Regions from separate parts of the Alicycliphilus denitrificans K601 genome, predicted to be linked through region 1. Evidence: predicted binding sites of a transcription regulator. Region 1 holds the regulator's gene; the other holds the start of a gene.

Region 1 (5,481 bases):
GAGGTGCGCCAGCTCGCGCAGCGCAGCGCCACCGCGGCCAAGGAGATCAAGGCGCTGATCGACGACTCGGTGCAGCAGGTCGACGCCGGCAGCCGCCTGGTGCGGGACGCGGGCGAGACCATGCGCAAGGTTGAGCACAGCATCCGCCGCGTGAGCGCCATCGTGGCCGAGATCAGCAGCGCCAGCCAGGAGCAAAGCACGGGCATTGCCGAAATCGGCTCGGCCGTCTCTCAGATGGACCAGGGCACCCAGCAGAACGCCGCCCTGGTCGAGCAGGCCACGGCGGCCGCGCAGTCGCTGCGGCAACAGTCTCAGGACCTGGCGCAGCTGGTCGCGGCCTTCAGACTGCCGCAGGGAGCGGCCGCGCAAAGGCTGCTGGCTTGAACTACGACGGTGCCGAGCCGGCCACCAGCAGCAGCTGGCGCACGGGCTCGGGAATGGGCGCGGGCCTGCGCGCGGCCCGGTCGATGAAGACGATACCGGTCTTGCCGCGCGCGACCTCTCGGCCCTGGGACTTCTCCGTCATGCGGAACACCAGGTCGAAGCCGTAGCGGTTGAAATCCTGCGGCGTCATCTGCACACGCAGCGTCTCGCCATGGAAGGCCTCGGACTTGTACTGCGCCAGCATGTCGCCCACCACGGTGGACAGGCCCGCCACGTCCGCCTCGGTATAGCCCAGGGACTTGAAGAAGCGCACGCGCGCCTCCGACACCAGGCTGAGCAGCTGGGCGTTGTCCAGGTGGCCGCCCTGGTTGACGTGGCTGATGTAGACCTGCAGCTCTGTGCTGAAGCCGAAGTGCGCCGGCAGGTCGAAGACGATGCGTGCCATGGGGTATCTCTTTCTATAGCGCCTTGCGCAGGTTGGCGGGCGCGATCTTCAGCGCCTCTCGGTACTTGGCCACGGTGCGGCGCGCGCACTCTATGCCCTGCTCCTTGAGCATGTCGGCGATCTGGCCGTCCGACAGCGGCTTGTGCGGATCCTCGGCGGCGACGAACTGCCGGATGAGCGCGCGCACCGCCGTGCTCGACGCGCTGCCGCCGGTCTCGGTGCCCAGGCCCGAGCCGAAGAAGTACTTGAGCTCGAACGTGCCCTGGGGCGTGGCCATGTACTTGGCCGTGGTCACGCGGCTGATGGTGGATTCGTGCAGGCCGAGCTCGTCGGCGATCTCGCGCAGCACCAGCGGGCGCATGGCCAGCTCGCCATGCACGAAGAAGTTCTTCTGCCGCTCCACGATGGCGCTGGACACGCGCAGGATGGTGTCGAAGCGCTGCTGTATGTTCTTGATGAACCAGCGCGCCTCCTGCAGCCTGGCCTGCAGCGCCTGGTGGCCGTCGCCCTTGCTGCCGCCGCGCAGGGCGTTGGCGTAGACGTCGTGCACGCGCAGGCGCGGCATCACGTCGGGGTTGAGGCGGACGCTGAAGCTCTGCTGCGCGCCGCGCCCGATCTTCCTGACGATCACGTCGGGCACGATGACGTTGCGCTCCACGTCGGCGAAGCGCCGCCCGGGGCGCGGCTCCAGCCGCGCGATCAGCGCCATGGCGGCGCGCGTGAGGTCGTCGCTCGCGGCGCAGGCCTGGGCCAGGCGGCGCACGTCGCGCCGCGCCAGCAGGTCGAGCGGCTGGCGGCAGATGCACAGCGCGGCCTGGATCACCTCGGGGTCGCCCTCCTCCTCCCGGTCCAGCGCCTGCAGCTGCAACGCCAGGCATTCGGCCAGGCCGCGCGCGCCCACGCCCGCGGGGTCCAGGCTCTGCAGCAGGCGCAGAGCCACGGTCAGGCGGTGCACCAGCTCATCGAGCTGCTCGGGGTCGCCCGTGTCCGCCAGGCTCGCGGCCAGGGATTCGAGCGGCTCGTCCAGATAGCCGTCGTCGTTGAGCGAGCCGATGAGAAAGCGCAGCGCCGCCATGTCCAGCTCGGACAGGCGCAGCGCCAGGGCCTGGCGCTCAAGGTGGTCTGCGAGCGATTCGTGGCCGTGCGCCAGGTCCGCGGCGTCGGCCTCGTCGCCATCGCCAGAGCCGCTGCCGACGCTTGCGGGCGCATCGCTGCCCCACTCGCGGTCGTCGCCCGGTATGTCGGTGTCGCCGTCCCAGTCGGTGGGAGCGGCGATATCGGGCATTTGAGCATCGTTTTGGCCCTCATCGCCCGTCCAATCTGCGTCAGCAGCTCCTGAAGGCGTAGCATCCTCGGCCCGGCGGCCGCCCTCGTCCGACGGGGGTGCGACCGGCTCATCCAGCGGCGCGTCGTCCACCGTGCGCTCCAGGAAGGGGTTCTCGTCGAGCATCTGCTCGACCTCCTGCGCCAGCTCCAGCGTGGACAGCTGCAGCAGGCGGATGGACTGCTGCAGCTGCGGCGTGAGCGCCAGGTGCTGCGAGACGCGCAGCGACAGGCTGGGCTTCATGGCCCGGCCCCCGCCGTCCGGCCTCGCGTCGTGCCGCGGCCCATGTCTCTCACATGCGGAAGTGCTCGCCCAGGTAGACCCGGCGCACTTCCGCGTTGTCGACGATTTCCGACGGCGTGCCCTGTGCGAGCACGTGGCCGTCGCTGATGATGAAGGCGTGGTCGCAGATGCCCAGCGTCTCGCGCACGTTGTGGTCGGTGATGAGCACGCCGATGCCGCGCGCCTTCAGGAAGCCGATGATGCGCTGGATCTCGATCACGGCGATCGGGTCGATGCCCGCGAAGGGCTCGTCCAGCAGGATGAAGCGCGGCTGCGTGGCCAGCGCCCGGGCAATCTCCACGCGGCGGCGCTCGCCGCCCGACAGCGCCAGCGCGGGCGACTGGCGCAGGTGGTCCACGCGCAGCTCCTGCAGCAGCTCGGTGAGCCGGCGCTCGATCTCGTCGCGCGGCAGCGCCCGGCCGTCCGCGTCCGTCTGCAGCTCCAGCACCGCGCGCACGTTGTCCTCCACGTTGAGCTTGCGGAAGATCGAGGCCTCCTGCGGCAGGTAGGACAGGCCCAGGCGCGAGCGCCGGTGTATGGGCATGTTGGCCACCGAATGGCCGTCGATGCGGATGTCACCACCGTCACTGCGCACCAGGCCCACGATCATGTAGAACGATGTGGTCTTGCCCGCGCCGTTGGGGCCGAGCAGCCCCACCACCTCGCCCTTCTGCACGACCAGCGACACGTCCTTGACCACCTTGCGGCTGCCGTAGGACTTCTGCAGGTGCAGCGCCTCCAGCCGGCTGGCGCCGTCCTGCGGCGCCCCGGGCGCGCCCTGCGCGCGCGTCTCGTCCACGACCGCGCTCACTGCATGCCACCCAGGCTGGGAGTGGGGCGCAGCACGGGCGGCTCGGTGCGCGCGGGCGGCGCCGCCGTGCCCGAGGCCGGCTCCTTGGGCGACAGCACGGCGCGCACGCGGCCGCCGGGCGTGCCGGCGCTGGTGCCGGCCGGCGCGGTCTTCTGCCCGTCCACGGTGAACACATCCGTGAGGTTGTTGTAGACGATGACCGCGCCCTTGACCTCGTCGGTGAGCTGGGCCTCGCGGTAGCGGCGCAGCTCGGCGCGGCGGGTGAACTTCACGGTGTCGGCGCGGCCGTCGTATTCGATGACCTCGCCCTCGCCCTCGACGAACTCGTCGGGCTGGCCCGGCGGCGTGTCGCGCTTTTGCCGGAAGAAGGCGCGCTTGCCCGGCTCGGCCGTCACCACGCCGTGCTGGAAGCCATCGGGATCCTGGCGCACGTCCAGCTGCTCGCCGCGCAGCACGATGGTGCCCTTGGTCATGACCACATGGCCGGTGAACACGCTGGTCTGCTTGAGCTCGTCGTGGCGCAGCGCATCGGCCTCGATGTTCATGGGCTTGTTGCGGTCAGCCTTCTCGGCATGCGCGCCCGGCAGCCAGGCCAGTGCCAGGGCGCCGAGCAGAAGGAGGGAGGGCAGTCGGATTCTCATAGGGCACGATTCTTGCGGTCATTGTAATAACGCATTCGCCGCCGCAGGCCCGGCGCCGCGCAAACAAAAAGCAAAAAGCGCGCCCGGGGGCGCGCCTCGTGCAGGGGAAACGCGCGGCGTCACCCCTTGCGCACCACGCCGGCCAGATATTCGACGACCTGCAGCACGTTTTGCATGTTGCCGGCCATGGTGCCGTCGGTGTAGTAGCGGCCCGCCACGCCCATGGAGGGCACGCCCTCGACCTGGTAGGCCTCCTGCAGCTGCGAGGCCTTGCGCACCTGGTTGGCGACGGTGAAGGAGCCGTAGACTTCCTTGAACTTCGCCATGTCCACGCCCTGCTTGGCGATCCAGTCAAAGATCAGCTCGTCCTTGTTCAGCGCCTGCCGCTCCACGTGCACGGCACGGAACACCCTGGCGTGCAGCTCGGGCAGCTTGCCCATGCCTTCGAGCGTGTAGTAGAGCTTTTGCTGCGGCACGAAGCTGGCGTTGAAGGCCACGGGCACGCGGCGCACCTGCAGGTCCTTGGGCGCGGCCTTGAGCCAGGCCTCGAAGCTGGGCTCGAACGTGTTGCAGTGCGGGCAGCTGTACCAGAAGAACTCGATCACCTCGACCTTGCCGGCCGGCGCCTCGGTGGCCACGGGCTTGCCCAGCTTGACATAGTCCTTGCCCTCTTTGAACTGGCGCGCCTGCGCCAGGGCGGGCGTGGCGACGGGCAGGCCCAGTGCGGCGGCGGTGGCCGCAGAGGCGACGGACAGGGAAAACTCACGGCGTTTCATGGGTAGGGATCACTCCTGGGTTGGTTAGGGCGTGTTCACGCTCCAAGGAAGGTTGTGAGCATCGGCCGGCGCAAAAAGTTCAGCGCTGCACTCGCACTAGCGCCGAGTCCACGCCAGCACCGTCGAGTTTTTCCTTCAGCGCCTCGGCATCGTCGCGCTTGGCGAACGGGCCCACGCGCACGCGGAACACCGTGCGGCCATTGGTCTCGCGCTCGCTCACGCGCGCCTCCCAGCCCAGCATGGCCAGCTTGGCGCGCTGCGCGTCGGCATCCTGCTGGGTGCGGAAGGCGCCGGCCTGCACGAAGTACTGGAACGGGTCGGCACCGGCGGGCGCGGGCGCGGCGTTGGCCTTGGCGCGCGCCAGATCGCCGAGGGGATCGGCCGACGGCTGGGACGCGGCCGTGCGGTTGTCGGCCGTGCGCGGCACGGGCGCCGCAGCGGATGCCGGCTCGGCCGGGGTGGCCACCGCGGCCCCCTCGGGCGCGCTGGCCGGTGCGGCGGGGCGCGCCGGGTTCTTGCCGTACAGCGGGGCGTTCGGGTCCCAGTTCTTGTTGCGCTGCGCCTCGTCCTGGTCGGACGCCCGCGTGGCGTTCTTGTTCAGGAAGGGGATGGGCACCTTGGTCACGTAGACGGCAACGGCCAGCGCCGCTCCCAGCCCGACGATCACCCCGAGGATGAAGCCCACGATGGTGCCGCCGCGTTGCTGCTTTTTCATATCAGTGGTCACTCACATTCTGGCTGGCGCCGACACACCCAGCACTGCCAGGCCATTGTGCAACACCTGCGCAGTGGCGGCGACGAGGGCTAGGCGCGCCAGC
Region 2 (5,481 bases), 1.7 Mb from region 1:
AACTCGGCCCAGACCGACATCAACCTGCCCTACATCACGGCCGACGCCTCGGGCCCCAAGCACCTGAACATCAAGCTCACGCGCGCCAAGCTCGAAAGCCTGGTCGATGAACTGATCGAGCGCACCATCGCGCCCTGCCGCACGGCCATCAAGGACGCCGGCATCAGCGTGTCGGACATCAACGACGTGATCCTGGTCGGCGGCATGACGCGCATGCCCAAGGTGCAGGAGAAGGTCAAGGAGTTCTTCGGCAAGGAGCCGCGCAAGGACGTGAACCCCGACGAGGCCGTAGCCGTGGGCGCGGCCATCCAGGGCCAGGTGCTCAGCGGCGACCGCAAGGACGTGCTGCTGCTGGACGTCACCCCCCTGTCCCTGGGCATCGAGACCCTGGGCGGCGTGATGACCAAGATGATCACCAAGAACACCACGATCCCGACGAAGTTCGCGCAGACCTTCTCCACGGCCGAGGACAACCAGCCCGCCGTGACGATCAAGGTGTTCCAGGGCGAGCGCGAGATCGCCAGCGCCAACAAGCTGCTGGGCGAGTTCAACCTGGAGGGCATCCCGCCCGCCTCGCGCGGCACGCCGCAGATCGAGGTGAGCTTCGACATCGACGCCAACGGCATCCTGCACGTGGGCGCCAAGGACAAGGGCACGGGCAAGGAGAACAAGATCACCATCAAGGCCAACTCGGGCCTGTCCGAGGAAGAGATCCAGAAGATGGTGAAGGACGCCGAGCTCAACGCCGCCGACGACAAGAAGAAGCTCGAACTGGTGCAGGCCCGCAACCAGGGCGAGGCCGCCGTGCACACGGTGAGCAAGAGCCTGGCCGAACACGGCGACAAGCTCGACGCCGGCGAGAAGGAGAAGATCGAGGCTGCGGTGAAGGATCTGGAAGCCGCTCTCAAGGGCGAGGACAAGGCCGCCATCGAGGAAAAAACCACGGCCCTGATGGCAGCCAGCCAAAAGCTCGGAGAGAAGATGTACGCCGACGCCCAGGCGGCCCAGCAGGGTGCGGGCGCCGACGCCGCGCAGGCCTCCTCGGCAGGCACCTCCGCTGGCGCCGCGCAGGACGACAACGTGGTGGACGCCGAGGTCAAGGAAGTCAAGAAGGGCTGACCCGCGCCAACGCAGCGCCGCCCGCCCAGCCGCCGCGCCGTGCCCCTGCCGGGGCTCGCGCGGCGTTCCTGCTCCAACCGGTCTGAAGAATCCCCATGTCCAAGAGAGATTTTTACGAGGTCCTCGGCGTTCCCAAGAACGCCTCGGACGACGAGCTCAAGAAAGCCTATCGCAAGCTCGCGATGAAGCACCACCCTGACCGCAACCAGGGTGACGCCGCCAAGCCTGCAGAGGAAAAGTTCAAGGAGGCCAAGGAGGCCTACGAGATCCTGTCCGACCCGCAGAAGCGCGCCGCCTACGACCAGTACGGCCACGCCGGCGTGGACCCCAACATGCGCGGCGGCATGGGCGGTGCCGAGGGCTTCGGCGGCTTCGCCGAGGCCTTCGGGGACATCTTCGGCGACATGTTCGGCGGCGGACGCGGGGGGCGCGGGGGGCGCCAGGTCTATCGCGGCAACGACCTGTCCTACGCCATGGAGATCACGCTGGAGGAGGCTGCAAAGGGCAAGGATGCGCAGATCCGCATCCCGAGCTGGGAATCCTGCGACACCTGCCATGGCAGCGGCGCCAAGCCTGGCACCAGCGCCAAGACCTGCGGCACCTGCAATGGGGCGGGCGCGGTGCAGATGCGCCAGGGCTTCTTCAGCGTGCAGCAGACCTGCCCGCACTGCCGCGGTACGGGCAAGATCATTCCCGAGCCCTGCACCGCCTGCCACGGCCAGGGCAGGATCAAGCGCCAGAAGACGCTGGAGGTGAAGATCCCCGCCGGCATCGACGACGGCATGCGCATCCGCTCCTCCGGCAACGGCGAGCCGGGCACCAACGGCGGCCCGCCGGGCGACCTGTACATAGAGATCCGCGTGCGAAAGCACGACATCTTCGAGCGCGACGGCGACGACCTGCACTGCCAGGTGCCCGTGAGCTTCATCACCGCGGCGCTGGGCGGCGAGATCGAAGTGCCCACGCTCTCGGGCAAGGCGGCCATCGACATCCCCGAGGGCACGCAGGCGGGCAAGCAGTTCCGCCTGCGCGGCAAGGGCATCAAGGGGGTGCGCGCGAGCTACCCCGGCGACCTGTACTGCCACATCGTGGTGGAGACGCCGGTCAAGCTCACCGAGCATCAGCGCAAGCTCCTGCGCGAACTCGACGAGTCGCTGAAGAAAGGCGGGGGCAAGCACTCGCCCTCGACCGAGAGCTGGACCGACAGGCTCAAGAGCTTCTTCAGCTGACGGCCACCCTGCAAGCGCAGAAACGGCACGCATGGCGTGCCGTTTTTCTTGAGGAGTGACCGGCGCCCCTCCCCCAAACTCCGAGGGTAATTTGTCGAGAATTTTTACATCACGTATCAATCGATTGGCACGGCCCATTGATTTTCAAAGCCTTTTTTATTTGGCATGAAAAATGCTTTTTGATACACGCCTGTAATTTCGACCCGATACAACCATGAAAACCATTGCCGCCCTCGTACTCGCCCTGGCCTCGGTTGGCGCCCAGGCCGATGTGGTGATCACCAATACCTTCAACGGCACCGGCATTCAGCCCCTGGGCGAGCCGGACACCACCACCTATGGCGAGGTTTTCACCACGCCCGATGCCATCAACACGGTGCTCGACAGTTTCAGCCTGATCTTGCAGTCCCTGAATGCGAGCACAAGCCAGCTGTACGCCGGCGTGGCCACCTGGGTCAATGGCGGTGCGGGCACGTCGCTGTTCACCTCTTCCGTTTTCAGTGGCAATTTCACGGACTGGACCGAGGTCGTCATCGGCACCGGCGGCCTCTCGCTCACGCCCGGCCAGCAATACGTGGCCTTCTTCAGCGCCTCGGGCCTGTTCGATGGCTCCAACGCCCTGGTGCAAGTGGGCCTGAGCGACGATGCCAACACCCTTGGCATGTCCTGGGACAACGCCAACGGCGGCAGCCCGCTGCATCCCAACTGGAATGGTTGCCAGGCATGCTCCTACCAACTGGCCGGAACCATGGAATTCAGCAACCCGGGCAATCAGGTGCCCGAGCCAGGCAGCATGGCACTGCTGGGTCTGGGGCTGCTCGGCGCCGCCGCAGCCCGGCGCCGCAGTCCGGCGAAGGCGCGCGTGCCCGAGCAGGTCTGACCCCCAGGCAGCGGCGGGGGCCTTCCCGCATCCGCTGCCGATATAGCGAGACAACGCAAGGCGCAAAGAGCCCTCACACCCACGCGCACTCGCAGGTGAAGTGGCGCAGAAACCGGGGCTGCCTGGTGATCCTCACGCCGCGGATGCCCGCGGCCTTGGCCTTGACCTCGGCGATCACCTCGGCCGCGTAGTCGAAGTGGCTTTGTGTGTACATGCGGCGCGGGAAGGCCAGGCGCACCAGCTCCATGCTGTGGTAGGTCTCGGTTCCGTCCTCCAGGCGCTTGCCGAACATCACCGAGCCGATCTCCACGCCGCGGATGCCGCCCTCCAGGTAGAGCGCGTTGCACAGCGCCCAGGCCGGGTAGTGCTGCACGGGCATGTCGGGCAGCACGGTGCGCGCGTCGATGTAGACGGCATGGCCCCCGGTGGGCTTGACAAAGCCGACCCCGGCCGCCTCCAGGCGCTCGCCCAAATATTCGGCGGTACGCAGGCGGTAGCGCAGGTAGTCCTCCTGCAGCCCTTCCTCCAGCCCCACGGCCAGCGCCTCCAGGTCGCGTCCGGCCATGCCGCCGTAGGTGGGAAAGCCTTCCATCATGATCAGGTCGTTCCTCACCTCGTCCAGCCATTCGTCGCTGCGCAGGACGATGAAGCCGCCGATGTTGACCATGCCGTCCTTCTTGGCGCTCATGGTCGCGCCGTCGGCGTAGGAGAACATCTCGCGGGCGATCTCGCGCACGGGGGTGTTCTCGTAGCCGCGCTCGCGCATCTTGATGAACATGGCGTTCTCGGCGAAGCGGCACACGTCCATGATGAAGGGCTTGCCGTATTGCTTCAGCAAGGCGCTGTAGGCACGGATGTTGGCCATGGACACGGGCTGGCCGCCGCCCGTGTTGTTGGTCATCGTGAGCATGCCGAAGGGAATGCGGCCGCCTTCCTTCTTCAGCAGTGCCTCGGCGCGGTCCAGGTCGATGTTGCCCTTGAACGGGTGGATCGTCGCGGGCTGCAACCCCTCGGCGATGACCACGTCCACGGCCTCCACGCCCATGTATTCGAGGTTGCCGCGCGTGGTGTCGAAGTGGCAGTTGTTGGGCACCAGGTCGCCCTTCCTGCACACCGCCGTGAACAGCACCTTCTCGGCCGCGCGGCCCTGGTGCGTGGGCACGAAGTGCGCCATGCCGGTGATGTCCTGGATCACCTTTTCGAGACGGAAGAAGCTGCGCGCGCCGGCGTAGCTCTCGTCGCCCTCCATGATGGCGCCCCACTGGCGCGCGGACATGGCGCCCGTGCCCGAGTCGGTGAGCCAGTCGATGAGCACGTCCTCGGCGCGCAGTTTGAAGATGTTGAGATGGGCCTCTTCGAGCAGGCGTTCGCGCTCAGCGCGCGTGGTCATGCGTATGGGTTCGACGCTCTTGATGCGAAACGGCTCGATGAGGGTCTTGGGCATGGTCTGTCGCTCCTGGGATGTATGGTGGATGCGCGAAGGTAGTCCCGCCCCAAAAACCATGGTGTCGGTCTTTTCCAACACCGGTGGAAAAAACCGCCGCGACCGCGGCATGCACCCATGCCCATTTCCAATGGGATACATCGGAAATACACCGCCTGCCCTTGACAAAAATCAGCTTGTGGTCTTTTGCATCGTCCTATGGTGTGCGGCCTGCGGGGAAACGCCCGCACCAGAACAGCACCGGAACCCGCCGTGAACGCCCTTGCCAGCCCCTCCTCAGCCAGCACCATCGATACGGCCGCCAGCGCCGCCCCTGCCGCCCCCGAACTGGTCTGCCCCGCCGGCAGCCTGCCCGCGCTCAAGGCGGCCATCGACGGCGGCGCCGACTGCGTCTACCTGGGCCTGCGCGACGCGACCAACGCGCGCAATTTCGCCGGCCTGAACTTCGACGAGGCCGCCATTCAGAACGGCATCGCCTATGCCCACGACCGCGGCCGCAAGGTGCTGATGGCGCTCAACACCTACCCGCAGGCGACCAACCCCGCGCCCTGGCGCTCCGCGCTCGACCGGGCCAGCGCCTGGGGCGTGGACGCCATCATCCTGGCCGACCCGGGCCTGATGCGCTACGCCAGCGAGCGGCACCCCAACCTGCGCCTGCACCTGTCGGTGCAGGGCTCGGCCACCAACCACGACGCCATCAACCTGTACCACGCGCAGTTCAACATCCAGCGCGCCGTGCTGCCGCGCGTGCTGTCGCTGGAGCAGGTGCGCCAGCTGGTCAACCGCACCAGCGTGGAGATCGAGGTCTT

What was found. Region 1 encodes sigma-54, which starts transcription at its own class of promoters, with help from an activator protein. Its sites were predicted from a motif close to TGGCANGNAANCTGCTTT; they were not measured.
Region 2: a site for sigma-54 is predicted at 2,510-2,527, ahead of ALIDE2_RS06580 (PEP-CTERM sorting domain-containing protein). Genes of this name have one in related genera too.

Annotation. Positions count from the first base shown of each region.
Region 1 covers NC_015422.1:4,639,393-4,644,873, forward strand. The annotation lists gene ALIDE2_RS21960 (methyl-accepting chemotaxis protein) at 1-384, shown strand, start outside; gene ALIDE2_RS21965 (acyl-CoA thioesterase) at 386-829, opposite strand; gene ALIDE2_RS21970 (RNA polymerase factor sigma-54) at 843-2,396, opposite strand; gene lptB (LPS export ABC transporter ATP-binding protein) at 2,446-3,234, opposite strand; gene lptA (lipopolysaccharide transport periplasmic protein LptA) at 3,243-3,887, opposite strand; gene ALIDE2_RS21985 (thiol:disulfide interchange protein DsbA/DsbL) at 4,007-4,663, opposite strand; gene ALIDE2_RS21990 (SPOR domain-containing protein) at 4,743-5,378, opposite strand; gene argS (arginine--tRNA ligase) at 5,391-5,481, opposite strand, start outside.
Region 2 covers NC_015422.1:1,379,632-1,385,112, reverse strand. The annotation lists gene dnaK (molecular chaperone DnaK) at 1-1,119, shown strand, start outside; gene dnaJ (molecular chaperone DnaJ) at 1,215-2,348, shown strand; gene ALIDE2_RS06580 (PEP-CTERM sorting domain-containing protein) at 2,563-3,228, shown strand; gene ALIDE2_RS06575 (tryptophanase) at 3,302-4,672, opposite strand; gene ubiU (ubiquinone anaerobic biosynthesis protein UbiU) at 4,871-5,481, shown strand, end outside.